Regions from separate parts of the Paenibacillus sp. FSL H8-0079 genome, predicted to be linked through region 2. Evidence: riboswitches for the same ligand, from Rfam matches in the RefSeq annotation. Region 2 holds a riboswitch; the other holds the start of a gene.
What was found. A riboswitch is a leader RNA that binds a small molecule or an ion and turns the genes downstream of it on or off. The one in region 2 is predicted to bind glycine.

Region 1 (16,733 bases), 2.1 Mb from region 2:
CTTGTGCTGGGTGACTTGATTGATGGCTTGATTGACGGAGCCTTCGAAATGCCAGGTCTTGATTTTTTCAAACCCGTTGTTTTAGCTGGTTCTATTACAACCTTTGGTGGAGCAGGCATTATGCTGACACGTTATAGTTCCTTAAGTACGATGTCTGCTCTAATACTATCCCTGCTTATAGGTATTGCTGCAGCCATGCTGGTATTCTTCGCATATATCAAACCGATGCGTAACAGCGATGTCTCCATTACATTTTCAATGAAAGAGTTAGCAGGGAAAATTGGGGAAATCACCATTCCGGTGCCAGAAAAAGGTTTTGGCGAAGTGATGATCCGTTTTGCTTCCGGTAGTACGATTCAGACAGCATCCAGTTTCGAACACCTCCCCATTGCGGCGGGAGCGCGTGTTGTTGTGGTGGATGTTGTAGATGGCGTACTGCGTGTGTCGGAATGGGATGAGGATGTACTTAAAGATTTATAAAGTAGTCTAATCACCTAAGTAGTTTAAGCAATCATAAATGAATAAGGGGAGAGATGTGGAATGGATTTAAATTGGGATGTGTTGTTGATTCCTGCAGTTGTTGTTGGTGTGATTCTGATTTTGGGTTTGGCTTTTTGGGCGAGATACAAAACGGTTGGACCGGATGAAGCGATGATCGTTACTGGATCATTCCTGGGTAGCAAAAATATTTCCGATGATGACTCTGGGCGGAAAATTAAAATTGTTCGTGGTGGCGGTGCATTTATCCTGCCGATATTCCAGCAATCTGAGTTTATCTCCTTGTTATCACACAAGCTGGATGTCTCCACACCTGAAGTGTACACGGAACAGGGTGTTCCAGTTATTGCTGATGGTGTCGCTATTATCAAGGTTGGTGGCGCTGTAGAGGACGTTGCTACGGCAGCGGAGCAATTCATCGGTAAACCTGTAGAAGCGCTGAGAAGCGAAGCACAGGAGGTACTTGAGGGGCATTTGCGGGCCATCCTCGGTACGATGACGGTGGAAGAAGTATATCGCAACCGGGATCGGTTTGCGCAAGAGGTTCAAGGAGTCGCAGCTAGAGATCTGAAGAAAATGGGACTGCAGATTGTCTCATTTACCATCAAGGATGTTCGAGACAAACAGGGATACCTGGATGCTCTCGGTAAACCGAGAATTGCGGCCGTGAAGCGTGATGCCGAGATTGCCGAAGCGGAAGCGATGCGTGATGCACGTATTCAAAAGGCCAATGCGGAAGAGCAGGGTCAAAAAGCGGAGTTGCTGCGTGATACCAATATCGCCGAGGCAGCCAAAGAGAAAGAACTGAAAGTAGCCACATTTAAGCGGGATCAGGATACAGCGAAAGCGGAAGCCGATCAGGCGTACCATATCCATGAAGCACGTGCGAGACAGACCGTGGTGGAAGAAGAAATGAAGGTTGAACTCGTTCGTAAAGAACGTGAGATCGATCTGCAGGAAAAAGAAATCGTCGTACGTGAGAAGCAATATGATGCCGAAGTGAAGAAAAAGGCCGAAGCGGATCGTTATGCGGTGGAGCAGGCGGCCGAAGCGGATAAAGCCAAGAGAATGCGTGAAGCCGATGCGGTACAGTACTCGATCGAAACGCATGCTAAAGCAACTGCTGAACAGAAACGACTTGAAGGTCAGGCTATGGCGGATGCGGAACTCGCCAAAGGTACAGCGGATGCAGAGGTTATTCGTCTACGTGGTCTTGCTGAAGCAGAAGCGAAAGAAAAACTGGCTGAGGCGTTCCAGAAGTTTGGCGAAGCGGCTGTACTCGATATCATTGTCAAAATGTTGCCTGAACTGGCCGGCAAAATTGCAGAGCCAATTGCATCCATTGATAAACTGACTGTGGTAGATACAGGTAAAGGTGAAGGTGCCACGCGGGTTAGTAACTATGTTACCGAGTTAATGGCCACAGCTCCAGAGATGCTCAAGAGTGTATCCGGCATCGATGTAGAGCAGCTGATTAAAGGCCTTACCAAGTCCAAAACACCTGCGCCGGTTGCCATCCAACAGAGCGAGACTGTAACAACCCCTTCTATAATCGACAAGATTGTGGAAAGAGCTGGGGTTGACGAGTAAGAAGCACTTCGAATGTTGCATGGTTGCTCTATTGACCTAAAGGCGAAATTTTGTTACTTTTTAAGCGAGACGTCCGGCGCGATTTGCCTGCTCCGGATGTCTTTTCGTTCTTAACTAGGGTGTGACTTATCACATCTAAGATGGTGTGAAAAAGAGGTGCAAACTTTGAGTAGCCTGCATGTAGCCAAAGCGCTAAATAATAATGTAATCATCGCACAGCATCCTGAACATGGGGAAGTCGTCGTGATTGGTAAAGGCATCGGCTTCAACAGGAAAACCAATGACATTATTCCACTAATGGCTGTGGAGAAGATGTTCATTTTGAGAAACCAGCAAGAGCAAGAGCAGTACAAGCAGCTACTTCCACAGGTGGATGAAGCGCTGATCGAGATTATTAACGAAGTCATTACGTATATTGCAGAGCGTACGGACGTTCCTCTGAATGAACATATCCATATTGCATTAACCGATCATATTTCTTTCGCGTTAAAACGCAAGGAGCAGGGAATTGTCATACAGAACCCGTTTCTATATGAAACCCGTGAGATATATCCTGAAGAATATCGGATGGGAGAATACGCTGTTCGTCTGATCAAGGAGAAAATGGGTGTAGATCTGGGGATGGACGAGATTGGTTTTGTTGCCCTTCATATCTATAGCGCAATGACTAACCAGAATATATCCCAGGTACGTGAACACTCACAGCTGATCACCGATTTGGTGAACCTGGTGTCCGACCAACTCGATTATTCGTTTGAAACGGAATCGCTTGACTACTCCCGTTTGCTGACTCATCTTCGATTCGCTCTTGAGCGTGTTCGTCGTGGAGACAAAGTCGAAGAACTTCATAAATTGGATTCGCTGCTTAAGTTGGAGTACCCCGAAATGTACTCGCTTGCATGGAAGCTGACCAAGGTAATGGAGAAAAGGCTGAGTCTGCCAGTCTATCCTGCGGAAGTAGGCTATCTGACCATACATCTTCAACGGCTGTATCAGCGGAAAGAAGAAGAGAATAAGTGAAATCATTCCATTGATGGAATGCGGGATTGATTTTTTTGCTGTAAAGGCTTGCAATGGATTAGAACTGGTGCTACAATGGTCTCCGTAATCAAGCAACTGAATAAACAAAAGCGACGTGTTACTGACTCGATCAGGCATGAGTTAATTAGAGTGTGATTGTTCTTTCCTTGTACAGGGTATGCTATACCCCAAGGTTGGTACAGTTCACTTTATTAATTCATGCCTTTTTTGTGTCCCCTTGCTTGCATCACGACACACAACTTAGACGAAAGGGAGAATACGACGCGATGTTTAAAAAGCTTTTCGGTGTCTTGCAAAGAGTCGGTAAAGCTCTCATGTTGCCTGTAGCCATTCTGCCTGCGGCAGGTTTGCTGCTCGGAATCGGTAACATGCTGGTTAATCCAGACTTTTTGCAATATGTAACAGCGCTCGACACCCCATGGGTGAACTCGATCGCAACAATTATGATGAACGCAGGTCAGATCGTATTCGATAATCTGGCATTGCTGTTCGCCGTCGGTGTAGCCGTCGGATTGGCCGGTGGCGAAGGGGTTGCGGGTCTTGCAGCCATCATCGGTTATCTGGTCATGAACGTCACACTGGGTACCGCGGTAGGAGTTACCCCGGCAATGATCGGCGAAGTACCGGGTTATGCCAGCATCCTGGGTATCCCAACATTAAGTACAGGCGTGTTCGGAGGTATTATTATAGGTATTGCCGCCGCGCTGTGTTACAATCGATTCTTCAAAATCGAACTGCCGTCTTACCTGGGTTTCTTTGCAGGTAAACGCTTTGTTCCGATTATCACTTCGGTTGTTTCACTCTTAATTGGTTTGCTTCTCGTGATAATCTGGCCACCGATTCAAAATGGATTGAATGCTGTGTCTCACTTCATGGTAGATACAAGCCCGACATTGTCGGCATTTATCTTCGGAGTCGTGGAACGGTCATTAATTCCGTTCGGTCTTCACCACATTTTCTACTCCCCATTCTGGTTTGAGTTCGGTGAGTACGTAAACAAAGCTGGAGATGTGATTCGTGGAGACCAGCAGATCTTCTTCAATCAATTGCGTGATGGTGCAGACCTCACAGCGGGAACGTTCCAGGTTGGTAAATTCCCGTTCATGATGTTCGGTTTGCCAGCAGCTGCACTTGCGATGTACCATGAAGCAAGACCAGAACACAAGAAGTATGTTGCAGGGATCATGGGTTCGGCAGCGTTGACTTCGTTCCTGACAGGGATCACAGAACCACTTGAATTTTCGTTCCTGTTTGTAGCTCCAATCCTGTTTGCAGTACACTGTATCTTTGCAGGTTTGTCTTTCATGACCATGCAAATTCTGGGTGTCAAGATCGGTATGACCTTCTCCGGTGGGTTCATTGACTTCCTGATCTTCGGTATTATTCCGAACCGTACACCATGGTGGGACGTGATTATCGTCGGCCTGATTCTTGCAGTGATCTACTATTTCGGTTTCCGATTGATCATTCGCAAATTCAATCTCAAAACACCAGGACGCGAAGATGCAACGCCTGAAACAGCATCTGGCGGAGGTTCCGGTTCAACGGATGATCTGCCTCATAACATTCTCGAAGCTTTTGGTGGCAAGGAGAATATCAAACATCTGGACGCTTGTATTACTCGTTTGCGTATTGAAGTTAATGAGAAATCCAATGTGAAAAAAGATCGTTTGAAACAATTGGGTGCATCTGGTGTGCTTGAAGTGGGTAATAATGTTCAAGCCATCTTCGGAACACGTTCCGATACGATTAAATCTCAAATGCAGGATATTATTGCAGGACGAACACCAGCACCAACGCCAGCAGCTGCTAAACCAACTCCTGAAGAGGAGAAGGCACAGGGTGAGCAAGGCGAGCGTATCGTTGCTGAGGATATCGTGATGCCAGTCAATGGTGAATTGCTGGACATTTCGAACGTACCTGATCCGGTCTTTGCTGAGAAAATGACAGGTGATGGGTTCGCAATTTTGCCACATGATGGCACAATAACTTCTCCTGTGTATGGTAAAGTGTTTAATGTATTTCCAAGCAAACATGCCGTGGGCATCATGTCTGACGGTGGCAAGGAAGTGCTTGTTCATATAGGTGTGAATACAGTGAAGCTGAAAGGTCAAGGCTTTAACGTACTGGTGCAGGAAGGTGATCTGGTATCGGCTGGTCAGCCGATTATGGAAGTGGATCTGGAGTATGTCAAAGCAAACGCTCCATCGATCATTTCACCAGTTATTTTCACCAACCTGCCAGAGGGCTCCACAGTGACCTTGAAGAAGAGTGGAGTGCTCAAAGTTGGCGATCAGCCAATCATTGAGATAAAATAAGAAGTGTTACGACGATGGCAAGCAAGTGTAAATATATGCAATGCCTAAACCAAATTACTGAAAGTGAGATGATTGTAATGCAACAAACATTCAGAATTACAGACGAAGATGGTATCCACGCACGTCCGGCGACAGCCCTGGTTAATACAGCTAACAAATTCAAAGGTGCAGAATCCTTTGCAGAAGCTAACGGTAAAAAAGTAACGTTGAAATCCATCTTGGGTGTTCTTTCCCTCGGATTGGAACAAGGCGACACTATCAGCATCATCGTTGATGGCGAAGGCGAAGCTGAAGCTCTTCAAGCTTTGACTGACGTTATGGTTAACGAAGGGTTGGGCGAAATTAATGCTTAATGTCTCCGGGATCGCGGCTTCGGCGGGTATTGCTATCGCCAAGGCGTTTATCTTGGAGCATCCTGATTACTCTGTAGAAAAACGCCAAATCAACGACGTTGACGCAGAGATCGCGAAACTCGACTCAGCTCTGGGTAAATCCCAGGCTGAGCTTGAGGCGATCAAAGAGCGTACTTTACAAGAGCTTGGCGAGAAAAAAGCTGAGATTTTTGCTTCGCATTTGCTCATTCTGAATGACCCGGAACTGATTGATCCGGTTAAAGCTAGAATTGCAGATGACATGATCAATGCAGAATTTGCTTTGAACGAAACGGCATCGCAATTTATCTCCATGTTCGAGAACATGAAGAGTGAATACCTGCAGGAACGTGCAGCAGATATGCGTGACGTTACCAAACGTGTGCTAAATCACTTGCTTGGTATCGACTTCATGAGTCCGGCTGAGATCAATGAAGAAGTAATCGTGCTTGCGGAGGATCTGACGCCTTCCGACACGGCTCAACTGAACCGCCAATTTGTTAAAGGTTTTGCAACCAACATTGGTGGACGTACTTCTCACTCGGCAATCATGGCTCGCTCTCTTGAAATTCCGGCTGTTGTTGGAACCAAGGACATCTTGGCTCAAGCGAAACAAGGCGATATGATCATTGTTGACGGTCTGGATGGTCACGTACTGGTTAATCCTACGGATGAAGTTATTGCTGAATACCGTGCCAAACAGGAACAGTATGATGCACAACGTGCAGAGTGGAGAAAACTACGTGATGAGCCAACGGTAACCGTGGACAACGTTCATGTTGAACTTGCAGCCAACATCGGTACACCGAATGATGTAACGGGTGTTCTGGAGAACGGTGGCGAGGCTGTAGGCCTGTACCGTACGGAGTTCTTGTACATGGGCAGAGACAAACTTCCTTCCGAAGACATTCAGTATAATGCTTACAAAGCGGTACTGGAAAAAATGGAAGGTAAACCTGTCGTTGTTCGTACACTCGACATCGGTGGAGACAAAGAGCTTCCATACCTGGATCTGCCAAAAGAAATGAATCCATTCCTCGGCTTCCGCGCAGTTCGTCTGTGTCTGGACCGTCTGGATATCTTCCGTACACAATTGCGTGCATTGCTGCGTGCAAGCGTACATGGAAACCTGCGTGTCATGTTCCCAATGATCGCAACACTCGGAGAATTCCGTGAAGCAAAAGCTGTCTTGCTCGAAGAGAAAGAGAAGCTGGTTGCTGAAGGTATTGCTGTTTCTGACAGCATTCAACTCGGAATCATGGTCGAAATTCCTTCGACTGCAGTTCTGGCGGATCAGTTTGCCAAAGAAGTGGATTTCTTCAGTATCGGAACGAACGATCTGATTCAATACACAATGGCTGCTGACCGTATGAACGAACGAGTGGCTTATCTGTACCAACCTTACAACCCGGCCATTTTGCGTTTGGTTAAAATGGTTATCGATGCAGCGCATCGTGAAGGCAAATGGGTTGGCATGTGTGGTGAGATGGCAGGAGACGAAACAGCAATTCCATTGCTGCTCGGTCTTGGATTGGATGAGTTCAGCATGAGCGCAACATCCATTCTGCCAGCTCGTAGTCAGATCACCAAGCTGTCCCGTGCGGATATGCAGGAACTGGCTGCTAAAGCTCTGGATATGCAAACGGCTGAACAAGTCGTTGAATTGGTTCAAAGCATTCAAGCGTAATTTTGCCGGGGTTTCCTCCGGATTTGAGGTTTTTCTTTTTCCGATAATGAGCTGCATTGATGCAGCGATTTTGCCGGTATTCGCTGTTACAGCGGGTACTGGCTTTTTTTGTTGCTCGAACGTATAGGAATTAGAAGGGGAGTTCAAGGAGGAAGGTTCTGTAATGTCTAGCCAAAAAATGCTCTTACTGGTGTAGTAACATCAGCAAGAGCATAGATTAGTAATTCACTTAGTGCTTAGCTACACGCGCAGTTCAGTACAGGTTTGCGGGCCGCTGTAGTCTCATCAAGACGAGTAACCGGTGTACCGTAAGGTGCGTTCAGGACCAATTCAGGTGTCTCTTCCGCTTCTTTGGCAATCCGTATCATCGTATCAATGAACCCATCCAGCGTTTCTTTGCTTTCGGTTTCTGTCGGCTCGATCATGATGCATTCCTCCACATTGAGCGGGAAGTACACTGTAGGCGGGTGATATCCAAAATCAAGCAATCGCTTGGCGACATCAAGTGTACGCACACCATATTGCTTCAAATCCCGACCAGACATGACAAATTCATGTTTGCATACACCTGGATATGGAATCTCGTAGTAAGGGGCGAGACGGGCCATCATATAGTTGGCATTCAGTACCGCACATTCAGAGACACGGCGCAAACCTTCCGGTCCATAGGTGCGAATGTAGGCATAGGCACGTACCAAAATACCGAAGTTACCATAGTAGGCTTTCACCCGGCCAATGGATTGATCTCCTTCACGATCGAATGCATACATACCGTCATCATTTTTGATTACCATTGGCTTAGGCAGGAACGGAACTAAACGACTCTTCACGCCGACTGGTCCGGCACCAGGTCCACCACCGCCATGAGGCGTGCTCATCGTTTTGTGCAAGTTCAGATGCACCACGTCAAAGCCCATATCACCCGGACGGGTAATGCCCATAATGGCATTGGAGTTGGCTCCATCGTAATACAACAAGCCACCAGCCTGATGCACGATGGATGCAATCTCCTGAATGTCTTTCTCGAACAAACCAAGTGTATTCGGGTTCGTCAGCATCAATGCTGCTGTATCCGAACCGACGGCTGCACGGAGTGCGTCCAGATCGACCAGTCCGTCTGCACGGGACGGAATTGTCACAGTCTCAAATCCTGCAACGGTTGCACTTGCCGGGTTGGTACCATGAGAAGAATCGGGCACGATGACTTTGGTACGTTGTTCACCACGACCTTCGTGGTAGGCACGAATCATCATAAGTCCAGTCCATTCTCCATGGGCACCAGCGGCCGGTTGCAGGGTCACAGCATCCATACCTGTCAGACCTGCAAGGTCGGTTTGCAATGTATATAACAGTTCAAGAGCACCTTGAATGCTGGATTCATGCTGGTACGGATGGATTTTGGCGAATCCATTATAACGGGCAACATCCTCATTAATCTTCGGATTGTATTTCATCGTACAAGAGCCCAGTGGATAAAATCCGTTATCTACCCCGAAGTTACGACGGGACAGGGCTGTATAATGTCGAATAACATCTACCTCGAATACTTCCGGCAGTGCCGCTGCTTCCGAACGGAGCATTTCCCGGGGAATCATCGTATCGGCAGACTGGCGAGGAACGTCACATTCTGGCAAGGAATAAGCGACACGTCCAGGGCTGCTGAGTTCAAAAATCAATGATTGTTCTGGAGCAGGAGACAGGGTCTGTGCACTGAATGTTGTATTCGTCTCAGGTTGAGCCGAAGTGGAGAAAGAGCTACCTGTTTCAGGTTGTCCTTGTACCGATGTTGTCGTTGTCGTCGTCGTTTCCTGAGTCACAGCGATCCCTCCAATGCTCGTGCGAATTCGTCAATCTCTTCCTTACTGCGTCTTTCGGTAACAGCAATCAGCATATGTCCAGTAAGCTCAGGATAATCACGTCCAAGTTCATAGCCACCAATGAAGCCCGCATCCAGCAATTTCAACTGAAGTGCATCCACGTCGGTTCCTTCAGGAAGTTTAATAACAAACTCATTAAATGTTGGTGCGTTAAAAGTAAGGCTAACTCCAGGAATCGCAGTTAATGTATTCAGGGTATAATGACTCTTTTGCAAATTCAGATCCGCAACATCGATCATGCCCTGTTTACCCATGATGGACATATATACAGATGCGCTGAGTGCAAGCAAAGCCTGATTGGAACAGATATTGGATGTCGCCTTTTCGCGGCGGATATGTTGTTCACGTGCTTGCAGTGTGAGTACAAAACCGCGTTTGCCGTTGCGATCCGTGGTCTGTCCTACAATTCGGCCAGGAATTCGGCGCATATGAGGCTGGGATACGGCGAAATATCCGCATGTGGGGCCGCCGAGTGAAGCGGCGATGCCGAGGGGCTGTGCATCGCCAACAACGATGTCAGCACCCAGCTTGCCTGGGGCTTCCAGCAGACCCAGCGATAGCGGGTTAGCACTTACGACGAGCAGACCCTTGTGCGCATGCACGAGGTCAGCGGCTTGCTTTACATTTTCCACGGCACCGAAGAAGTTCGGGCTCTGGATCATGACTGCTGCGGTATCGTCCGAGATGGCGGCTTGCAGGGCATCCCAGTCAGTGACGCCATCCTTATAGCCAATCTCGACAATCTCCAGACGGAGTCCGTGCGCATACGCCTGCAATACCTGACGGGCTTCCGGGTGAACCGTACGGGATACGATGAGCTGTTTGCGACGCGTTGCCGCTGCGGCTAAGTTTCCTGCTTCCGCAAAGGCAGTTGCGCCGTCATACATGCTGGCATTGGCTACAGCCATACCGGTTAATTCACAGATATAGGATTGAAATTCGAAAATGGCCTGTAGTTCACCTTGACTGATCTCAGGCTGATAAGGTGTGTAGGCAGTGTAGAACTCGGAACGGGAAATGACATGATTGATGACGGAAGGAACATGATGATCGTATATACCTGCGCCGAGGAAGCTGGCGTGTGTTTCGAAATTGGCGTTGGCGCCAGCTTGTTTGGACATGTGACGTGTCAGCGCATATTCATCAAGTTTGGAGGATACGGGCAGCTCGCCCTGATAACGAATTTCTTTTGGAATGTCCTGGAACAGATCCTCCAGCGTATCCACACCGATGGTTGCGAGCATGGCGCTCTGATCTTGCTCAGTCATGGGAATGTAACGGTGCTTGCTCATGCTTGATCAGCTCCTTGAGTAGGTGTCTTTGACGTACGTGTCCGTTTATGAAAAGGGGTCTTCACGACCTCGGCTTTCAATTTCTTGCCGCGGATCTCAATCTCAAGCGGGGTTCCCAGCGCAGCGTATTTGCTGTCGATGAGGGCAAGCCCCAGATTACGCTTCAATGTAGGTGATTGTGTGCCTGTAGTAACTTCACCAATCTGTGCGCCTTCGGCGTAAATCGGATAGTGGGGGCGGGGAATGCCGCGCTCCAGCACTTCGATGCCGACCAGTTTGCGGGCGGGACCGTCATTTTTTTGCTGTACCAAGGCTTCGTGTCCGATAAAAGGTCCGGCAGTCAGTTTCACAAACATGCCTACGCCAGCTTCGAGCGGAGAGATGGTTGCCGACAATTCCTGTCCATACAGGGGGAGCTTCGCTTCAAAGCGCAGCGTATCCCGGGCACCGAGTCCGGTTGGCACCAGTCCGTGACTTTCTCCGGCTTGCATTAATCCATTCCAGACCACAGCGGCCTGGTCCGCAGGTACATATAGCTCAAAGCCATCTTCACCGGTATAACCGGTACGGGACAACAGTAATTTAACGCCACATACCTCTGCATACTGTACAAAACGGAAAGGCTCAATCGAGGATACATCTGTATCCGTAACTTTCCCGATAATATCTACAGCCAGTGGACCTTGCAGGGCGAGCAGCGCCGTCTGCTCCGAATCATTGGTCATGCTTACGCCAGGGATCAGGTGCTCTTGCAGCCACGCCCAATCCTTGTCGATGTTGGAGGCGTTAACGACGAGCATATAATGCTGATCTTCCAGCTTATACACGAGCAGATCATCCACCACACCGCCATCTGGGTAACACATCAGGGTGTACTGGGCTTGACCGGGTATCAGCGTGGTAACATCATTGGTCATCATTTGTTGCAAAAACGCTTCAGCCTGCTCACCCTGTACTGTGAATTCGCCCATATGGGATACATCGAACAGTCCAGCACGCTCACGCACCGCTTCATGTTCTTTCTGGATTCCGCTGAATTGCACCGGAAGCTCCCAGCCTCCAAAATCAATGCACCGTACGCCTTCATATTGCTGATATAGTGGGAAGAGTGGTGTTCTAAGCAAATCGGACATCAAATCACCTCGTCATGGACCGTTAACCGGCCGAATATACAATCGTGGATCAATGAACCAGGGTATTTTTAAATTTTCATCTAGAGATTTTTCGTAAGGTAAGTATGGTAAGGCAGCTATGACAGCGCCGATTTGAATCCTGTTTTTCGTTTTTTTGGGAAAAAGGAAAAGGACAGGCCAAAGAACCGGCATGCCATGTAGCACGCTGTATTCTAAGGCTCTGTCCCTTGTACCTGAGAGTTACCCCGCCGCCTTGTGCAGCAGGTTTCCCCTTGGGTGATCATAACGCCCGCACAGGGCGAATAGATGCTCTCCAGAGTTGCGTCCCGTAAAAGTCCTTTTGCCTGAGAGATTCACCCCCGCTTATCGGTGGTTTACTCCTTCGGCGTTACCTCATGAACATCCCGAATCGGGTGTCACGGGTAATCTCTCCCTTTACATTCATCCGCGGGTATAACATAGTCCAACAAACACATTTACTCCTCTCATTAAAACGTGAATCCACTGCTGATGTCAAGAACGATATCATAGAAAAGGATTTAAAACCGAATATTTAATATACTTTTAATATTATTGTTCGTGTATTTATAAAGACTGCGCTTACTATTCTAATATTCACCAGTATATGTAGAAAGAGTGTATTCAGGCTACGGTTTGAGGAGGCAATTATTAAATAAATTGTGAGGTATCTTGACATTTGATTCGGAAATATCATACGCTATGTTCTGGGAAAAAGGTTAAGGTCAAAGAACGCATGCACTCATTAATGAAAAGCGAGGCGGATATCGATGAGCGAATTGAAAAGTGATTTCCTGTACAGTGAAGAGCACGAATGGGTGCAAACCTTAGGGGAGGATACTGTACGTATTGGCATTACCGAGTTCGCGCAGCATCAGCTGGGTGACATTGTGTTTGTGGAATTGCCTGACCTTGAATCCAGTGTAAAAGCAGAAGACAGCATTGGAACGATCGAATCGGTCAAAACGGTTTCGGACTTGTTTTCTCCTGTCACTGGTTCAATCATTGCAGTGAATGATTCGTTACAGGACTCACCTGAGCTTGTGAACAGCTCTCCTTACGAGGAAGGCTGGATGATTGAGATCCGCGTTGAGGGAGATCTGACAGCAGCTTTGTCTACATTGATGAATGCAGACGCGTATCGTAAACATACGGAAGAATAGTATCAACGAACTTGTACTCATTAACATATATTTTATAACAAAATGAGATGTGCTTCATCTTGTTTCAACCTGTGTGAGCCTGAGGGCTTGCACAGGTTTTTTTGTGCTTTCCGAGGATGGTTTTGAATGCAGATTGAAGCAGATTATGGATGTGAATCGCCTGATTGGATCAAGCTATAGGAGCGAAATTGATTTTGGAAATGATAAAAGTCATAGGCGATAAAAGCCTTGTGTACCAATGGGTTCAGCTAATATGCATAGATTAAAACGATTACATAACCTAATGTTGTCATCATTGTTCATGACGAAAGTACGCTTTCATTTGATTGAACAGGAAAGCATTCTCGCTTAGGATTACAGCAGGGGAGAACTGATACCGTTCTCATAATCATAATGACTCGATCCAAGGAGGATAATACAATGAGTAATTTGGACCAATCGTCCAATTCCAAAGGTGGACTACGGGTAGGTGTGCAGCGTTTTGGCCGATTCCTGAGTGGTATGGTCATGCCGAATATGGGTGCATTCATCGCCTGGGGATTAATTACGGCTCTGTTCATTCCAACAGGCTGGTTCCCTAACGAGACGCTTGCACAGCTAGTCGATCCGATGATCAAATATTTGCTACCACTGTTAATCGGTTACACCGGAGGTACGATGGTGCATGGCCAGCGTGGTGGTGTTGTGGGTGCCATTATGACCATTGGGGTCATCGTGGGTAGTGATATTCCGATGTTCCTCGGGGCCATGATCGCCGGACCACTGGCAGCATGGATCATCAAAAAATTCGATAAATCGATCGAAGGTAAAATTAGAGCCGGATTTGAAATGCTGGTTAACAACTTCTCAGCCGGTATTATTGGCGGAATCTTGGGGATTTTTGCGCTACTGGGCATCGGGCCTGCTGTAGAAGCGATTAGCAAAGTATTGTCTGCTGGGGTACAAGGCTTAATGAATTTGGGCTTGTTACCGCTGGTCAACCTGATTATTGAACCGGGTAAAGTATTGTTCCTGAACAATGCGATCAACCACGGGATCCTCACACCGATTGCAACAGATCAAGCGAGAGAATTAGGGCAATCCGTATTATACATGCTTGAATCGAACCCAGGTCCGGGACTTGGTATCTTGCTTGCTTATTGCTTCTTCGGACGCGGAATGGCCAAATCATCTGCACCAGGAGCCGTTATCATTCATTTCTTCGGGGGAATTCATGAGATCTACTTCCCTTACATTCTGATGAGACCGATTCTGATTCTTGCCGCAATTGCGGGTGGCGTCGCAGGTACATTAACATTCATGCTTACCGGAGCAGGACTTGTTTCAGCACCATCGCCGGGTAGTATTATCGCGTATTCCCTCTTAACACCAAAAGGTGGATACCTGCCGATGCTCGCAGGAGTGCTTGTGGCAGCAGTCGTTTCCTTCCTGGTGGCAGCAGTGTTGCTGAAAACAGGTAAACAAAAAGACGAAGATCTGGAGTCTGCATCCAGTCGGATGAAAGACATGAAGAGCCAAGGAAACGTGCCAAACGCTGGCATTACGGCTAACCAACGTGAAGCAGACAGAGCCGCGGATATGGCTTCTTCTACAGTGAAAACAGACGTGAAGAAAATTGTCTTCTCCTGTGATGCAGGTATGGGATCGAGTGCCATGGGCGCTTCCATTCTACGCAAGAAGATGAAGGCAGAGGGGATTGATGTTACGGTGACCAACACGGCCATCAGTGATATCCCGCCGGATGCAGACGTGGTGATCACACAACAAGTATTAACCGATCGTGCCCGCTCTGTTGCACCGAATGCAGAACATATATCCATCGACAACTTCCTAAAAAGCCCGGAATACGATGCGCTCGTTGAACGTCTGAAGTAATTGCACGCATTCGTTTTCCCTGAGCCGGAGGCTGAGATATGAGTATTACCAAAAGACAACGTGAAATCGTGGAGTTTCTGCTAGAGCATCCACATGAAGTAACAGCCGGCGAAATCGCCGTTGAAGTAAAGGTCAGTACCCGAACGGTTCACCGGGAGCTTCAAATGATTGAACAATGGCTTGAACCGTTGGGCATGAGGCTGGAAAAAAAATCAGGAACCGGTATCCGAATTGATGCCGGTTCCGATGATCTGGCTGTATTGCGCCAGCAACTAGAGGGTAAAGAATATGTAGAGTTTACGCCAGAAGAGCGTAAGCTCTTCATGCTTTGCATCCTGTTGGATGAACCGGAGCCTGTAAAGTTACTCGCCTTGGCTTCGGATCTGAAAGTGACCGTATCCACCGTAACCACTGATCTGGACGACCTGGAGTCACGAATTCGTCAGGCGGGACTGAAGCTGGTTCGCAGACGTGGATATGGCGTCAAGATTAACGGAAGTGAGACGATTCATCGCACAGCCATAGCTGCACTTGCTCTTGAATTTTTGGATGAGTCGGACCTATTCGGAAGACAGCCAGAACAGGGAGGCTCCATCGTAAACCAAAAACTGTTGGATATGATTGGACACGGTGATGTGCTTACGGTTGAAAATGCATTATGGCAACCAGATATCGAATGGCTGGAGAACATTCCGGAACGCCAATACATGAAGTTGCTGATTCAATTATCCGTAGCGGCTGTACGTATTCGTAAAGGCTTTGGCATTGGGCGTATTTCTCCAGGAGAGAAAATGGGAGATGACGTTGCAGAGCTGGATGAGATAAAGGTTCCACTTTATATGGCTTCCCGCTTGTGTGGTGTGTTATCCACCCAGCTGGGGCTGACATTCTCCCAAGATGAGCAAGCTTATTTTCACAGACTATTAATTGAGACAGAGCAACGAATTCACTCTTCGCGGCTGTTGCCAATAGACGACTTGATTTTACTGGACAGGGTACATTCTCTCATTGATCAGATGCAGGCCAGAACGCATTATGCCTTTCATGAGGATCGTTTGCTTCGTGAAGGTCTACTTGGTCATATGCAACCTGTAATGGAGCGAATTGAAGGACAACAGATGATTCGTAATCCGCTACTGCAGCAGATTCGCAAGGATTATGATTCACTCTTCGAAGATGTCAAAAAATCTGTGGAGCAAGCTTGGCCAGGCACAGACGTTCCGGATGAGGAAATTGGTTTTTTGGTCATGCATTTTGGAGCTTCCATTGAGAGGTTACGTGCATTGAAACGGGAGATCAGGGCCATCATCGTGTGTACAAGCGGAATTGGCTCATCACGTATGCTCTCCAGCCGATTGTCCAAGGAGATTCCCGAGATTCGGATCATGGATAGCGTGTCCTGGTATGAAGCTGCCCGGATACCTACCGATCAATATGATCTGGTGTTATCCACTGTCGATCTGCCGATGGATGAGCATCAGTATTACAAAGTGAGTCCACTGCTTACGGCGGAAGAGAGCGAGCGCCTGCGTCATTTTATTAAAACCACAACGCTACAACAGCAACATCACAAGCCCCGTGAAACAGAGGTTCAGACGACAAGTCGTTACTCGGACCCTGACGGAATGGAAGCTATTCTAGTTGAAATTGTCCGAATTATTGGCAAGTTTCAGGTGTACCCGCTGGATAATCAGGATATCGGATTCTATAAGACCGTATATGCGATGTGCAACGTACTCCATGGATCAGGTGTGCTGAAGGAACCGGGGGAGATCGCAAAACGGTTGGAAGCACGTGAAGCAGTGGGCAGTCAGAAGATTCCCGGCACAAGACTTGCATTGTTTCATACACGCAGTGAGGGGATCTACAG
Region 2 (16,733 bases):
ATATGTCGCCGAGTTTATAATGAGAATATTCGGTATGGTCAGTGCAAAATTCAGTGCGAGCGGCGCGGCAAAGCTGCTCCAAACCAATGAAACGAACATCTGCAGGGCAGCCAGTGGTACACAGGCCAGCAACCCAAGCAGGAGTTTGCCTACCAAAAATCCCCAAGGGACGGGCCCCGTGATACCATGAATCAACCCTGCCAGCAGAATGGACATCAGCAATAATACTTGCGTACCCGCCAGAAGCATGAGCACAATCGTCAGTTTACCTGCATATACGCCTGAACGTGTGAGCGGTAGAACCAGCATCTGCTTCCACCCTCCTCCTGCATGTTCAAAACGGCAGACAAAGGACGTAAACACGCCAGTCAGCATCGGTAACAATAGCAAACCGTGCAGGAAAACCATCGTGGTCATCAATACCTGCCAATTCCCCGAAGGCGTGGACAACAGTCCGATGAGCAGCGCAATGAGTGGACTTAGCAGAATCAGGATCCATATGGGCGATTTACCCATTTTCAATCGTTCAGCGGACAGAATTCGGAAATACGTTGTCGCAAAGCTCATATCAGGCCACATCCTTCCGGCTAAAATGCACCATACCCAGCAACAGGATCAATAGTCCCAGACCTGCACCCATGCCTGCATACAGATATGGATTAGGTCCGTTCCAAGCCATCTGCGCCCAAGCAAGCGGAAAGTTCGGCGAGATACTAAGTGCGAACATGCCGGTTATCGCGAGCACGATACCCAGGGTTACCGGAAGCGCCTGATTCTTGTTTACCATCGTCAGCCACAACTCCAGTGACAACACGGGAAGCGCACCAGCCAAAGGTAGCAGCCCCAACTTGATCGCCTGCGTCCAAGGGATCTCACTAGCATGGAACCCGAGGATCAGACCCAGACTCACAATTCCAGCGGTTAATAGCAGGCAGGAGATCACCAGCAGCAGACAGGCAAGCAGGAACTTAGCCAGATACACAGCCGGTCTGGGGATCGGCATCGCGAGCAACTGTTTCCACGATCCCTGTTCATGCTCAACATTGGCGATCATGGAGCTGAGAATGGTTGCTCCCAACATCAGAGACAAGGGCACAAAGATAACCACATTGCCCAATAGCCCGCCCCACAGGTTATCGGCGTACTGTTCTTTCAGATAATCCAGCCGTAGCCCGAAATTAAGCGCCTGCATGGCTATCAATCCAATCGGAGCCAGGAAGACGAGAAACCAGATGCCTTTCCCGCGAATCTTGAGCCAATCCGATGATAATGCACGCCCGGTCATATGGATGCCCCCTCGCCGATGACCCGCATGAACAGATCTTCCAGAGACTGACGCTGTTCCTCCACACGATACACATCATGATCCTGCTCAATTAATCGGCGCACAAGCAGTGCCACCGAAGGGTTATCCATATAAGGGAACGTTAACGCAGAACCCTGCCGCTGACCGAATTGCCCCTGTTCTCTGGCCAGCTTCATGGCCTCTTCCGGCTCCGAAACCGTTAACCGGATAGAGCTGCCCGTCTGACTATGCAGACTCGCAATGGTATCCTGAAGCACCATCTTGCCTTCACGGATAATACCGACGCGACTTGCCATCTGTTCGACTTCACTCAGCAAGTGGCTGGACACCAGAACAGTAATGCCATGTTCCAGAGGCATGCGTTTGATCAATTCCCGAATCTCCTGAATACCGGCAGGATCAAGCCCATTCGTCGGCTCGTCCAGAATCAATAGCTCCGGTTCACCCAGCAAAGCGCTAGCAATACCGAGACGCTGCTTCATCCCGAGGGAGTATCCTTTTACTGAACGTTTGGCATCCTTGGTCAGATCTACAATGGACAACACTTCCGCAATTCTCGATTTCGGTACATTGATAATGCGGCGTAAGGTCTCCAGATTCTCCACCGCGTTCAGATGCCCGTAATAGGACGGATATTCGACCAGAGAGCCCACACGGCGCAGAATATCCATGCGATCTTTGCGGATATCCTTGTCGAAGACCCGGATCACACCTTTGGTTGGTTTAATCAAGCCGAGAAGCATGCGAATCGTTGTTGTTTTGCCGGCGCCATTGGGACCGAGGAAGCCGTAGATATCTCCCTTTTTAATATGCAGATCAAGTTCACGGACCGCTGCACGGTCCCGGTATGTTTTCCATAAATTCGCCGTTTGAATAATATTTTCACTCACTGTATGATCACCTCGGAACTATCGTAACCTTCCAAGGTTAAAGCCAAGGTAGTCTCCAGTTTAAGTTTAGTTTAAAAAAAGGGATTTCAGCGGTTTGGTATTTCCCTGTTTCCCTTTCCACTGTAGATATATGTCCGAACACCTGTATCGGAACTGTCTACCCGCTTGCGCAGTCCCATTTCACGGATCAACAGGTCTACTATGGATAAGCCGAGGCCAGTCCCCTTCGTGTTGGAATTCGGTTGCATTCCTGGACCACGATCCTGAATAACAATCGCCGTCTCGCCTTGAATCTCCTGGGTTGATATACCAATATACTTCCCTCTGGCGGCATGACGGATCACATTCTGAAACAGATTATCGAGAATACGGCGCATGCCCTGTTCATCCACGTACCAGATCAGCGGTTCCTCCGGCAGGTCGATATCAATATCAAACTCTTCTTTCTCCCAGACTGGGTACCAGGCCGCCGCCGTTTCCCTGACGATCCGCAGCATATCTTTCTCTTCCAGCTTCAACGTATATTTCCCGCTCGTGAGCAAATTGTAGGATAACATGTTGTCGATGAGCCCGCCGAGGTCCTCCATCTTCGCTTCCATGCGATGTAATGAACGGTCACCTTGCTCGCTCAGCACTTCCTTGTGCAAAGCATGCATATGTCCACGAATCACCGTTAGCGGGGTGCGCAGATCGTGGGAGAGCCCGGCAATGAGACGTTTGCGCAATTGTTCTTCTTCGCGTTCACGATGGCGGCTATCGGACAGTTGATGCACCATCTGATTGAAAGATTCCTCCAACTGGCCGATCTCATCTGACCGGCGGATATCCACCGGAAGCGGAATGCCTTCCTTGCCTGGGGTCATCATCGCCGTCTGCAGACGAATAAGTCGCTTGCGAATGCGTGCAAAGAAGAGAATGGACATGATGATGAATATCATGAAGATGATGATCATGACAATGCCAAGATACAAGAGTTCCATTGGAAAATTATTTTGTGTCTTTTGCAAAAGCGATCGCGGCACTTCAATGACCATGAAGCCCTGTCCTCTATCCTGTTCATCTCCGCCTACATAGGCAACTACGGTCAGTGGATCACGATAGGAAGCTTCTTTCATGAATTGCAGGGTATTGTTCGCATTCCATTCGGCTGGGATTCGAGTCTCTGCCGTTCTCCCGGAATTCAATGACCACTTTAATATCGTGTCTGTTACGCCATCTGCTGACGTGGATTTCACCAGCGATACATCTTCACCACTCAGAATAAAGACCGTCTCACCACGAGCATTCACTCGATACATCGAAGATTTGGGATACTTGCGATGTACCTGCTTCAACCGTGTGCTAACCTCTTCATCTGAAGCACCATCGAGCTTCTCCGCTTCACGTGACCAGAGGTTACTGATCCGGGTAACGTCACCATATGGTGACGCTTGATTCGGATTCGTATTATTCACCACCACAACATAAATGATGGATATGATCGGAAGAACGACGGGCACGAATAATACTGCCGCCAGAATCAGGATAATATACCTGGACATCAAGGACCGCCCAAAGCGAAGCCTGCGCCGCCCATACTGCTTTTGATCCATGCTTCGTTCTCCCTTCTGTTCTCCCTTCATGATTTTCCGTTCCCTGAACCGCCGAATCATGGCTTCTTCACCCGATATCCCACACCGCGGACCGTCTGAATAACTACAGGATTGGCCGGATCAAGCTCCAGCTTTTCGCGTAGATGCCGAATATGTACCATCAAAGTCTTGTCCCCATCCAGATAGGGCTCGTTCCAGACGGCTTCATAGATCTGCTCTTTCGTTCGAATCATGCCCATATGTCGTAGCAGGTAGGCGAAGATGTGGAACTGTTTTCCCGATAAAATAATCTCATCCCCCGTCTCCTCATTGATGATCCGGTTGTCCTTCTCATAGATGGAGAGATGATCCAGCTTCAGGGCTGTATCCGATGAGACCGCAGTTCCCGCCTTACGCAGTTGAACCTCAATCCGGGCAGCCAATTCATCGGGGTGAAATGGTTTGGTCACATAGTCATCGGCAAAATCGAGACCATGCAGCTTGTCGTCAATGGACGTTCTGGCCGAGAGCATGACAATGGGCACGGCGGGAAGTTCTTTTTTCAGTCGCTGACCCACCGTAAATCCATCCAATCCTGGCAACATGACATCCAGAATAATGAGAGAGCAACCCACAGCAGCCTCCGCTGCACCTTCACCACTTCCGAGCCATTGCACCTCATAACCGCGTTCCTCCAGATCGGCTCTGACCCATGTTGCAATTTCCGTATCATCTTCAATGTATAACAGTTTGGTTTTCATTCGAATGTTCGTTTCCTTTCTGCCCCCATTGGGTTAATGATATATCTGAGCATCATCATGATAAAAGCTGTATATAACCTATGAATTCATGTCTTATTGCAATGTTTAGATCTCTTACGTTAACACGCATTCTAATTATAGCTTATCCATTACCTTGGATAATGTCATATCCATCAAGTCTATCAAGTACATATTATACCTACACCTGACGGGAGGAATTTCATTATGCTGCTGGAAGCCATCTATCATCAACCGAAACGGAACTGGGCCTATGCCTATGACCAAGATACAATCCATCTGCGCCTGCGTGCCAAAAAGAATGACCTGACCGAGGTACATGCCCTGACTGGGGACAAATATGCGTGGGATGCAACCAAAGCGCTGGTTCCCTTGACCAGATTCACCTCGGACTCCATGTTCGATTATTACGAGGGAGAAGTGAAACCTCCGTACCACCGACTGAAGTACTCATTTCTGCTCAAAAGCGGAGACGAACAAATCTGGATGACCGAGACTGACTTCCAGGAAGAAGAACCGGACGATCCGGGTCGTATGTTCCAGTTCCCTTATATTCACCCCGGAGCCGTCTTCACACCCCCTGCATGGGTTAAGGATGCGGTGTTCTATCAGATTTTCCCCGAACGATTCGCCAATGGTAACCCGGATATTAGTCCGGAGAAGGTTGAGCCATGGGGCGGTGAGCCGACCCCTTTCAACTTCTTCGGTGGTGACCTTCAGGGCGTGATCGACCATCTGGATTACATCAGCGAGCTAGGCATTAATGCGATCTACTTCACACCTATCTTCGAAGCCACCACCAATCACAAATACGATACCGAGGACTATCTACGGGTAGATCGTCACTTCGGTGACGCAGATACCGTGAAACGACTGGTCGAGCTATGCCACGCACGCGGAATTCGCGTACTGCTGGATGCTGTGTTTAACCATTCCGGGAAGACGTTTGCGCCGTTTGTAGATGTACAGAAGAACGGGGAGCAATCCAAATACAAGGACTGGTTCCACGTACATGAATACCCGCTGGACGTGAAGAATGGCATTCCTACGTATGAGACCTTCGGATTCGAAGAACACATGCCGAAGCTGAATACGGAGAATTCCGAGGTGAAGGCCTATCTGTTAGAGGTTGCCGAGTACTGGATCAAGGACGTGGGTGCGGACGGATGGCGGTTGGATGTCGCAGACGAAGTGGATGATGCATTCTGGCGCGATTTCCGCCGTGTAGTCAAGGCCGCTAATCCGGATGCCTATATTCTGGGCGAAGTATGGAACGAGTCTTCCTCCTGGCTGCAAGGCGACCAGTTCGATGCGTCCATGAACTATCCGTTTACAGATGCCGTGAATGCTTTCTTTGTGAAAAATACGATGCACGCCGAACAGTTCGCGAACTCCATCGGACGACAGCTATCCCGTTATCCGCTTCAGGCCAGCGAAGTGGCGTTCAACTTGCTGGACAGCCACGATACCCCGCGGCTGCTCACGCTGTGTGAAGGCGACCAGCGCAAGATGAAGCTGGCTGCGCTATTCCAGTTCACTTATATGGGCGCGCCGTGCATCTATTACGGGGACGAGATTGGAATGGACGGCAAGCATGATCCGGGCTGCCGTAAATGCATGGAGTGGGATGAAGCGAAGCAGGACCGAGAACTGTTCGACTTTTATCAGAAACTGATCTCCCTACGTCATGTTCATCCTGCCCTGCGTGCGGAAGGCACCATTCGTTTCCTGCAGGCTCGCCCCGATGGCAGCCAACTGGTGTTCGAGCGGCAAAATGAGGAGGAACGCATTCTGGTTCTGTTCAATCGCTCAGAAGAGACGGCTATTGTCGAGCTGGAGGCTGGTGACGAGGAGTGGACCGAGTTATTCGGCGGAAACCATCGTACCGCCAAGGAAGATGGCGTGCTCGCCATTGAACTGCCTGCGTACGGATATGCCGTACTGAGTACAGGTGTGAATCAGGGATCATCTTAATACGCATACATCTAGGGTCACATTTAAAGAATCCAGCTTAGCTTCACCTAGCAACAACAAAATAAGCGTCCTGCAGACCTGGATTCCAGGGTTGCGGACGCTTATTTGGTGTATTTTCCGTTATGCATAAGGTCACTGACTCGTTTATTCGGAAGGACTTGTTTTCAGATTAACCTTGAGAATCCGTGTCCGCCTCACTTACCGTTGTGTTTGCGTCAGTTGTGTTAGAACCCTGTGTCTCCGTATCTGGCTCTGCACGCTTTGCCTTCGGTTTAGCCAGTTTCTGCATCATTTTGCGGCCTGTTGGCGTCTGAGCCAGTCCACCTTGGGCAGTCTCCCGGTGACGGCTCGGCATCGCACTACCCACTTCCAGCATGACGTCGATGACTTCGTCTGACGGAATGGCACTACGCACTCCGGCCAATGCCATGTCGGCCGCAGCCAGCGCGGTGACTGCACCTAGTCCATTACGGACGATGCACGGAATTTCAACGAGGCCTGCAACCGGATCGCAGATCAGGCCCAGTGTATTTTTTAACGCCAAGCCAACGGCATGAACGACCTGCTCCGGTGTACCTCCACGCAGCTCAACCATGGCACCCGCAGCCATACCAATCGCGGAACCCACTTCCGCCTGACAACCACCCTCGGCCCCGGAGATAAACGAATTGTTAGCAATGACATAACCAATCGCTCCCGCACAAAACAACCCGTTCACCAAGTGTTCGTCCGTCCAGCCAAACCGCTCCTGTGAACTGATAAACACACCAGGGATAATCCCGCAAGAACCAGCTGTTGGTGTTGCCACGATGCGACCCATGGAAGCATTCACTTCAGATACACACAGGGCATACGCCATCGCAAGTGCAGAAGCATCACCAGAACATGTCTCACCCTTGCGAATGTACTCGGCCATTTTTTTGCCGTCTCCACCCGTTAATCCACTGCGTGAAGTGGTGTCTTCCATTAACCCTTTGCGTACCGCTTCCTTCATCACTTGATAATATTCAGACATCTGCTGCACAACATCCGCTTCCGGCGTATTGGTCTCCTGAACCTGCTCCTCGATCATTAGCTGAGCAATGGTTTTGGATTCCGCTGTACAGATCGTATTCAGTTCATGCAAATGTTTAAAGCGCATCCGAATCAACTCCTCTCTTCAAATCAATGACACGAATGTCCAGTACATGGTCGAGCGAACGCAGACGCTTCAGCATATCCGGATTCGGCACGCCGTCCATCTCCATTGCAGTCAGTGCTTCGCCATCTCGGGCTTTCCGGTCCACCTGCATATAGCCAATGTTAACCCCTGATGAGCTGATCGTGGACGTCACTGATGCGAGCACGCCCGCTTTGTCTGCATGTCGCAGAACGAGTGTAGGGAATTCACCACTAATCTGGACACGAAAATCATTCATCGCATGTACCGATACACTACCACCACCAATAGATGCGCCGATCAATGAGCAGGCACGTTCGCCATGCCATAACTCAATCTTGACGGTATTTGGATGAGGAGCAGGCAGGCCGCTTGTATAAAACTCAACCTCCATGCCCGCTTCTTCTGCGTATTGTTCTGCATCAGGGATACGCGGATCGTCTGTGACATAGTCCAGCAGACCGCCGATCAATGCCAGATCCGTGCCGTGCCCCTGATACGTATCTGCAAATGAACCGTACAACGTCAGTCGCGCCCGATCCGGCGTGCAACCAAGCCACTGGCGAGCAATTCTCCCTAATCTTGCTGCTCCAGCTGTATGTGAACTTGAAGGTCCCGTCATGGACGGACCAATAATTGAAAAAACATCTTTAAATCGCACCTTGTAACCCTCCAATTGTATTCGTCATTTCCATCCAGAATATCATCCATATTGTTCCTTATTCACTGAATGATGACATCAAAAAAGGACAGAAGAAGGCCTCAGGCCCTCTCTCTGTCCTCGATACCTGAGAGTTTCACGATCAGGAGTGTCTCACGACAAGGTACTTGCCTGTGATTACAGACAAGTCACCGGACTGACTGATCATATACCCCTTGGGTGGCGCAAGTTCGCGCACTCTCCAGAGTTGCGTCCAACGATGGTACATTTACCTGAGAGATTAACCACTGCGCCGGGTGCGCAGCAGCTTGCTCCTTCGGTGCCTGAAAACTAGCCATTTGACTCGGCTGATCAGGTCTCTCCCGCTCGTTATCATCCGCTGTATGGAACCATTCTGAGCTTATGTCAGAACAGTGATGGAAGTCGTTGATTTCTTCTTCATTAAGATTAATCGACCGGAAGATCAGTGTCAACAAACTTAACGATTTCCTTGGGTATATTTCCTTCATTTTCGATTGAACCGATAATAACCAGAATATTTTGTCAGATTTCATTACATTAATGCGTTAAAAAGAGCTTATAGAAAAGCTCATTTCTGTTTTCCTTCAATGAATGCCATGATGTGCTTACTACTATTTATGATGTTGTCCACGAAAACGTTCGGGTATTCTGCAACCATATTCTTCAAACCACACTGCTCAGTAGCCCATCTGGATCTGTACATCTGGACTATAATTCACAGTTCATAGAAAATACTCTCGCTCTGTACATAAGGTCTGCAATACTTGCTGCATAACTTCGGCATGCGATCTTTCATCCATTCATGTCTCGATTCATTTGCCATCTGAAAGGCATAATAACCCAGCGTAAAGATCAACATAAACCCTTCCATTAATCGGATATCACGATCTGTCAGTGGTGCGATCTGTTTCGTGTAACCGGATAAAAATATGTCACGTTCCTCCCGATTGAACATCAGCGCTGCCCCTCCGGCATCGAAAAGATAATAACCATAACCGTGTAGACAAAAATCAATCATGGAAATCCCCTCATCCGTTATCAGCAGATTGTTGCGCGTAATATCCCCATGAATAACTCCCCGTGTCTTTTCATCGTGCGGGTATGTTTCCAGCTGCTCATTAATGTTCTCGAACGTCTCTCGAAGCAGATCAAAGTCTTCCGTTGTAAAAATCCCAAGTCGGACGCCTTCCTCCAACTGCCCTAGCATGACCAAATTCTCATGGGTGTTGCCATATGCCGGCCGTACCTTCGTTCGATCTAGCTGGCTCATCTCTCTTCCTGTCCGCTGATGATCGTTGCCTTCCACCTGTACACGTCCATATTGATGAAGCATCTGCAGTTGGACACCTAGGTCATAGATTTGCTCTGTTGTCAGGCGTTCTCCCTGCTGGATGTCCCTGCCCTCAATCCACTCTAGTACGGTACAGCAGATTTCTTTACCCGCTTCACTTGTCCATACCGTGACCCAGTCTCCCGACACATTGCGTACCGGATGCTGCACGCGCAATGTTGTCGTTGCGTTTAATTCATGAAGCAGGTTCATCTCCGCCTCCAGTGCAGGAAGCGTATGCTGAATGCCTGTCATACTTGCATATGCGGCTTGATGGATACGTAGCAGATACTTCTGCCCACTTGCTTCATCATCGACATGATACGTCAGATTCTCATTGTGGCGAATATAGGAAACGACAGGTTTCTCCATGTTATAGTTCTGTATAATCTGAGCTGCCATAGGGTCGTAAGACGTCTGATCCGTAGTGATTATCATCATCTCCTTTGAAGTTATGTAAACGCTCTCTTTATATTAAATATCGTAGCATAATGTTTATCTGGCATACAGAAAATCCCACTAAAATTATAAATAAAAAAAGCACAACCCCCGAACAACCGTTCAGGCATTGTGCTTTCTTTTGTCTCTATTATTTCTCTATCTCTCTGTCTGTTGCTCTATGTGACACTCCATGATCCAATTAACCGAAACGACCCATAATGTATTCTTGCGTCAGACGATTGTCCGGGTTCGTGAAAATGTGCTCCGTATCCCCGTGCTCAACCATGGTGCCCAGATAGAAATATGCCGTGTAATCCGAGATGCGTGCCGCCTGCTGCATATTATGGGTAACAATGACGATCCGCAGATCTTTCTTAAGCTCGGTAATCAATTCCTCAACTTTACCCGTAGATACCGGGTCAAGTGCAGATGCCGGCTCATCGAGCAGCAGAATCTGCGGGTCAACAGACAAAGCGCGAGCGATACACAGACGTTGTTGTTGTCCGCCGGAGAGAGACAGAGCTGACTCATGCAGTCTGTCTTTCACTTCGTCCCAGAGCGCAGCACGGCGCAAGCTTTTTTCCACAATTTCATCCAGTGCCTTCTTACTCTTCGTACCACGGTAGCGGGGGCCAAACGCGATATTGTTGTAGATGGACTTATGAAAAGGGTTCGGCTTCTGCCATACCATGCCAATCTTCTGACGAAGCTTGATTACATCAGTTCCAGGCTCATTCAGATCGTTACCGTCCATCCAGATATGTCCCTCTGTGCGGGAACCCGCGATCTCATCATTCATCCGGTTCAGCGACCGGAGGAACGTGGATTTACCGCAACCAGACGGCCCAATAAGCGCCGTTACGCTTGCTTCAGGAAACGTCAGACTGATCTGCTTGACCGCCTGGAAATGTCCATAATATATGCTTAACTGTTCCGTACCAAAAGGTATGGCCATGTTGGTTCCTCCTTATTTCGAAGCTGTCATGCGGCGGAATACAACCCGACCGATCCAGCGTGCACTTAGATTGAACGCCAGCACGAGAATGACAAGCACGGCGGATGCCCCTGCTGCCACTTCTTTGGAATCTGGCCCAATGCCTTCACTATTTACTTTCCAGATATGGACAGCAAGTGTCTCTGCCGGACGGAAAGGATTAAGCGGTGATCTTGGACTCGTCGGATTCCAATCTGTAAAGTCCAATGGTGGGCTACTCATACCTGCGGTGAACATCAGCGCGGCTGCTTCACCGAAGATCCGGCCCGATGCCAGGATCGTACCCGTAATCAAGCTCGGCAATGCCACAGGCAGCAGAATGGAAGTGATAATCTTCCACTTGGACAGTCCAAGCGCCAGACCTGCTTCCTTTTGTTCCTTCGGAACGGCCCGGAAGGCCTGCTCCGTTGTCCGTACCATCAGTGGCAAGTTAAAGATCGCCAGAGCCAAGGCACCCGAGATCAGGGAGAAACCAAGACCAAATTGATTGACTAGCAGCAAGAGACCAAACAAACCAATAACGATGGATGGGAATGATGACAATACTTCAACGACCAGACGAATGAAGCTGGTAATCTTACCTGGCTTGGCGTATTCCGCCATGTAAATTCCGCCGCCCCATCCGAGTGGAATGGTAACAATCAAGGTCAGAACAAGCAAGAATACGGAGTTAAAGAGCTGTGGACCAATTCCGCCGCCACCCTTAAGCAACTGTGGTGCGCTCGTCAGGAAGTTCCAGCTAATATGTCCAATTCCTCTATACATGATGAATCCAAGCAGACCGAGCAATAGAATAACAATGAATAGGGCCAATACAACGATAACGGATGTTGCAATCTTATCTACCGTTTTTGCCTTCATTTTCATACCCGGTTCCTCCTTTCAAGCAGGCGAACCAGAATGACGAAGACAAATGTCATCACCAACAGGACAAGCGCCATACTCCACAGTGCATTGTTATGAACAGAACCCATCGTGGTGTTACCCATGCTGAGTGTAATTACACTTGTTAATGTTGAAGCCGATTCGAGCAAGGATGTTGGAACATGCGGTGCATTACCGATAACCATCTGCACAGCAAGTGCCTCACCAAAAGCACGGGCCATACCCAAAACGACACCTGTCAACAAAGCTGGCAAAGTCGTTGGAATAATGACACGGTAGATGGTTTGCCAACGAGTGGCACCCAGTGCGTAGGAGGATTCACGCAATCCTTTGGGCAACGCGGACAATGCATCTGCCATAATACTTGTGACCGTAGGAAGAATCATTACAGCGAGAACAAGACATCCGGCTGCAATCCCGACGCCTGTTCCACCAAAGATACTACGAAGCAAAGGTACGATGACACTCAGACCGATAAATCCGTACACAACGGACGGAATTCCAGACAAAAGCTCAATCGCAGGTTGCAATATCTTTTTCCCTTTACCCGGAACAATCTCTGTCATGAAGAGTGCTGCACACAGACCAAGCGGACTTGCGATCAGTGCTGCAAGCAAGGTTGTGATGAAAGAACCTGTAATGAACGGCAATGCCCCGTAGAAAGCAGGTTCCCCCGTTGGATTCCATGTTTTTCCACCAAGGAATTCACTTATGCTTATTCCATTTTGGAAAAATGTTGATAGTCCCTTGGACGCTACAAAATAAACAATGGAAAACATGACAACGATCAGGAAAACGACACAAATCGACGTATAGATCCGTCCCGTCCACTCTTCCCAATAATGTTTCTCTTTTAAGGGCCGGCGCGGTTTCAACTTGTTATTCATTACCGTTCCCCCTTCGGTCTGTTCCATAACAACCATCCTTCTATAGTAGAATTAGTGCAAAATATGGGATTATTTCAGAGCAAACCGCGTAAAGAGGCGGGACCTAAGTCCGCCTCTTTCGCTGTATGCGCAAGTCAAAGATTATTGAACCACATTACCTGCTACATCGCGTTTTACTTTCATACCTGACATTGGAATGTATCCAAGTTCAGTCACGTCATTTTGTTGAATTTCGTCACTCAAGATGTAATCCAAGAATGCTTGTGTTGCTGCATCTGGCGTACCTTTCGTATACATGTGCTCGTAAGCCCATACTGGATAAGTTCCTGCTTCCACGTTCTCAACTGTTGCTTCCACACCTTCGTATTTCAGAACGGTCAAGCTGTCATCCAGGTAAGACAAGGCCAGGTAACCAATAGCGCCTGGTGTTTCAGCTACCAATTTTCTTACGTTACCTGAAGAATCTTCTTGAATGGAACCTTGGATATCACCCATTTTTTCACCCAATGCATACTTCTCGAAAGTTGCACGAGTACCGGAACTACTCGGACGGTTTACAATAACGATTGCTTGATCCGCACCGCCAACGTCTTTCCAGTTCGTTACTTTACCGGAGAAAATGTCGATCAGTTGTTGCTTCGTCAAATCTTCTACACCTGTATCTTTGTTGCTAACTGGCGCCATAGCTACTACTGCTACCTGATGGTCAACCAATTCTTTTACTTTGGCTTCGTCCTCCAGCTTCTCTTCTGCAAATACATCAGAGTTACCGATTGTAGCTTGTCCGTCAGATACTTGTGTCAAACCAGTACCACTACCGCCACCTTGAACTTGAACCGTTACGTTCTTATATTCATCAACTGCCATAAATTTCTGTCCAGCTTGTTCTACCAGAGGTAGCAATGCTGTCGATCCGACTGCCAGAATGTTACCGCTAAGCTCAGTAGCAGCCTCTCCTGATCCATTGCTTGCAGCACCCTCTGTACCAGCGTCATTTTTCGATCCGCATGCAGCGAGCACCAGTACGAACGTTAAGGTCATCAAAATAAACGGCAACTTTTTAAACATGTTTTGTTTTCCTCCCCCAATGTGGTGATGGCGTTTTGTGAATTTGTTTGTTCACCATCAACTCTTTACTCATTGTAGTTTCGGTATGTCATCTTAAAATCAGTGTTTTGTAAACGCAATGTTAAAAATATCGGCATCATTTTGAAATATTTGGGATTTATTCGGTGCTGAAGTGGCCGCTCGGGAGCGGACGTTGTTTCAATCCGTATTGTGTCCAGATTTCCATGAAAAAAATTACTTATAGATATATTAAGTAACTAATACCCTGAGTGGCCGTTCCGGTTACGGATCGTTCTTCTGATCGCTGTTGTCTCCATATTTTCTTTAATTAATAATTAAATTGTTGAAATTTGGAGACAAAGGCGACCGCTTCGCTTCTTCAGAATCGATTCCGTCCCCTCCACTACGTTCGCGGTTTCCCTTCGCTGTGTCAGCGCTTGTTAGGCCTCAGGCATTTCAATCTCCTGCCTGGGGTGTAGGCAAAGAAGGCCAGCCCTATAATAGGCTGACCTGATGTAAATGCTTAAGTACTTAATAGAGAAACAAAATTCATTTCTTCTATAGAAGGTGCAAAAGCAGGAAATAAAAAAACTGCCTCACTGCCAGTGCATAGGCACCAGCTGTGAGAGCAGCTTTTACATTAAAACAGATTATCTTTATTAATACCTAATGTAAAATCTAATTTTACTAACTCAGAATCCATAACCACACTGCCAATCCGGCCAAGGTAATTAGCAATGTAGGAATCGTCAGGATGATGCCTGCCTTGAAATAATATCCCCATGTAATCTTCACACCTTTGCGGGACAACACGTGCAGCCACAGCAATGTGGCAAGGGATCCAATTGGAGTCATTTTGGGACCCAGATCGGAACCAATGACATTAGCATAGATCAATGCCTCTTGAACGATACCTTCGGTATGTGCACCCTGGATGGCTAGCAGGTTAATCAACACGGTCGGCAGGTTGTTCATCACTGATGACAATACGGCAGCGATGATGCCCATTCCGAGGGAGGCAGCCAGTAGGCCATGCTCCGCTATGGCATCGAGCCAACGGCTCAGATGATCAGTTAAACCTGCATTACGCAGTCCATATACGACGATGTACATGCCCACCGAGAATACCACAATCGACCACGGTGCTTCCTTGATTACCCGTTTCAGATCAACCGCCTCACTCTTGCGTGCCAGTAAGGCGAATAGCAACGCAACGGAGCCAACGATAACCGACACAGGAATCGGCAGAAACTCACTGGATGCATAGGCCACCAGTAACAGCCCCAGCATGAACCAAGCGATTCGAAACATCCGTGGATCACGTATCGCTTCCTTCGGGTCGCGTGCCGCGGAGATGTCGTAGCGAAGGGGTATGCTTTTACGATAAAACAAGAACAACATCCCCGTACTCGCTACGATTGAGAACAGATTGGGTACGACCATGCGCACCGCATATTCCACAAATGTAATACCAAAGAAATCAGCAGACACAATGTTAACCAGATTGCTGACGACCAGCGGCAATGATGTGGTATCGGCGATAAATCCACTCGCCATCACAAAAGCCAGCACCATGCGCTCATCGAACTTCAATGCACGCACCATTGCCAGTACAATTGGCGTCAGAATGAGCGCCGCACCGTCATTCGCGAACAGCGCAGATACTGCGGCACCCAACAAAATGGAGTAGAAGAACAGTCTGCGACCGTCTCCTCCAGCGAGCCGTGCCATGTGAAGGGCAGCCCATTCAAAGAAACCCGTCTCGTCGAGAATAAGAGAAATCATAATAATACCGACAAAAGCCAGCGTTGCATTCCATACAATGGATGCCACATCCGATGCGTCGTTCAAGCTGACGACTCCACACAGCAGGGCAAGCAATGCCCCACCCGAGGCAGTCCAGCCGATACCCAATCCACGAGGTTGCCAGATCACCAAGGTGATTGTTACTGCAAAAATCAATATTGCTACGTATACCATAGAGCCTCCTGCTGTACCCTGTCTCGATATATTCTATCGTTCATTCCATCATTATATTGTAAGATTACACCGCAAGATGCGCGGAAGAACCAGACGATATATTTATACAGGGCCGCAGGAGCAATGTCTATCTTTATTTTGTTTTATAGAATCTGTAGTAAGTTTCGCTATCCAAATGTTAGGATTTATCGTTACCCTTATCCTTCGGTGTATCCTCTACCATCTTGAACATGCCAAGCAGTCCTTGTAATTGTTCTGCCATGCTATTCAGATGTGCCGAGGATGATGCAATCTCTTCTACCGACGCCAATTGCTCTTGTGAAGATGCAGACACGGATTCTGTATTTGCAGCAGATTCCTGAGTCACATTCGAAATATCGCTCATCGCTTTGGCAACGTGGGATGCACCGTTCTCCAGTTGCTTCGTTGTTTCGGACAGGTCATCCAATGTATGAACAGCATCTTCCACTGCCTCCCGAATCTGGGCAAACGATTGTCCGGACGTATTCACGGCCTGAATTCCTTCTCCCACCCGAGTCTGGGCGGCATTCATGGCGATTAGGGCGGCATCCATATCCTGACGGATATTGTGAACCACCTCACCGATCTGTGCTGCCGAGCTACCGGATTCTTCTGCCAGTTTACGTACTTCTCCTGCTACAACAGCAAACCCACGACCCGCATCACCCGCTCTTGCCGCTTCAATGGAAGCATTCAATGCGAGCAAGTTCGTTTGTTTGGAGATGGAGGCAATGACATCAACCATGCTGCCGATCTCTACCGAACG

Region 1: linked by a shared signal. The riboswitch ahead of gcvT (glycine cleavage system aminomethyltransferase GcvT) and the one ahead of sdaAB (L-serine ammonia-lyase, iron-sulfur-dependent subunit beta) in region 2 are both predicted to bind glycine.

Annotation. Positions count from the first base shown of each region.
Region 1 covers NZ_CP150300.1:5,067,796-5,084,528, reverse strand. Annotated here, with positions in the region: gene MHI06_RS22740 (protease) at 1-480, shown strand, start outside; gene MHI06_RS22735 (flotillin family protein) at 541-2,088, shown strand; gene MHI06_RS22730 (PRD domain-containing protein) at 2,254-3,108, shown strand; gene ptsG (glucose-specific PTS transporter subunit IIBC) at 3,396-5,447, shown strand; gene MHI06_RS22720 (HPr family phosphocarrier protein) at 5,525-5,800, shown strand; gene ptsP (phosphoenolpyruvate--protein phosphotransferase) at 5,793-7,505, shown strand; gene gcvPB (aminomethyl-transferring glycine dehydrogenase subunit GcvPB) at 7,742-9,205, opposite strand; gene gcvPA (aminomethyl-transferring glycine dehydrogenase subunit GcvPA) at 9,319-10,674, opposite strand; gene gcvT (glycine cleavage system aminomethyltransferase GcvT) at 10,671-11,807, opposite strand; glycine riboswitch at 12,130-12,252, opposite strand; gene gcvH (glycine cleavage system protein GcvH) at 12,596-12,988, shown strand; gene MHI06_RS22690 (PTS mannitol transporter subunit IICB) at 13,409-14,863, shown strand; gene MHI06_RS22685 (BglG family transcription antiterminator) at 14,902-16,733, shown strand, end outside.
Region 2 covers NZ_CP150300.1:459,697-476,429, reverse strand. Annotated here, with positions in the region: gene MHI06_RS02275 (ABC transporter permease) at 1-567, opposite strand, end outside; gene MHI06_RS02270 (ABC transporter permease) at 569-1,285, opposite strand; gene MHI06_RS02265 (ABC transporter ATP-binding protein) at 1,282-2,196, opposite strand; gene MHI06_RS02260 (HAMP domain-containing sensor histidine kinase) at 2,283-3,788, opposite strand; gene MHI06_RS02255 (response regulator transcription factor) at 3,845-4,528, opposite strand; gene MHI06_RS02250 (alpha-glycosidase) at 4,754-6,520, shown strand; gene sdaAA (L-serine ammonia-lyase, iron-sulfur-dependent, subunit alpha) at 6,690-7,661, opposite strand; gene sdaAB (L-serine ammonia-lyase, iron-sulfur-dependent subunit beta) at 7,651-8,340, opposite strand; glycine riboswitch at 8,592-8,715, opposite strand; gene MHI06_RS02235 (phosphotransferase) at 9,077-10,129, opposite strand; gene pstB (phosphate ABC transporter ATP-binding protein PstB) at 10,332-11,087, opposite strand; gene pstA (phosphate ABC transporter permease PstA) at 11,100-11,987, opposite strand; gene pstC (phosphate ABC transporter permease subunit PstC) at 11,990-12,898, opposite strand; gene MHI06_RS02215 (phosphate ABC transporter substrate-binding protein) at 13,040-13,966, opposite strand; gene MHI06_RS02210 (arsenic transporter) at 14,654-15,946, opposite strand; gene MHI06_RS02205 (methyl-accepting chemotaxis protein) at 16,125-16,733, opposite strand, start outside.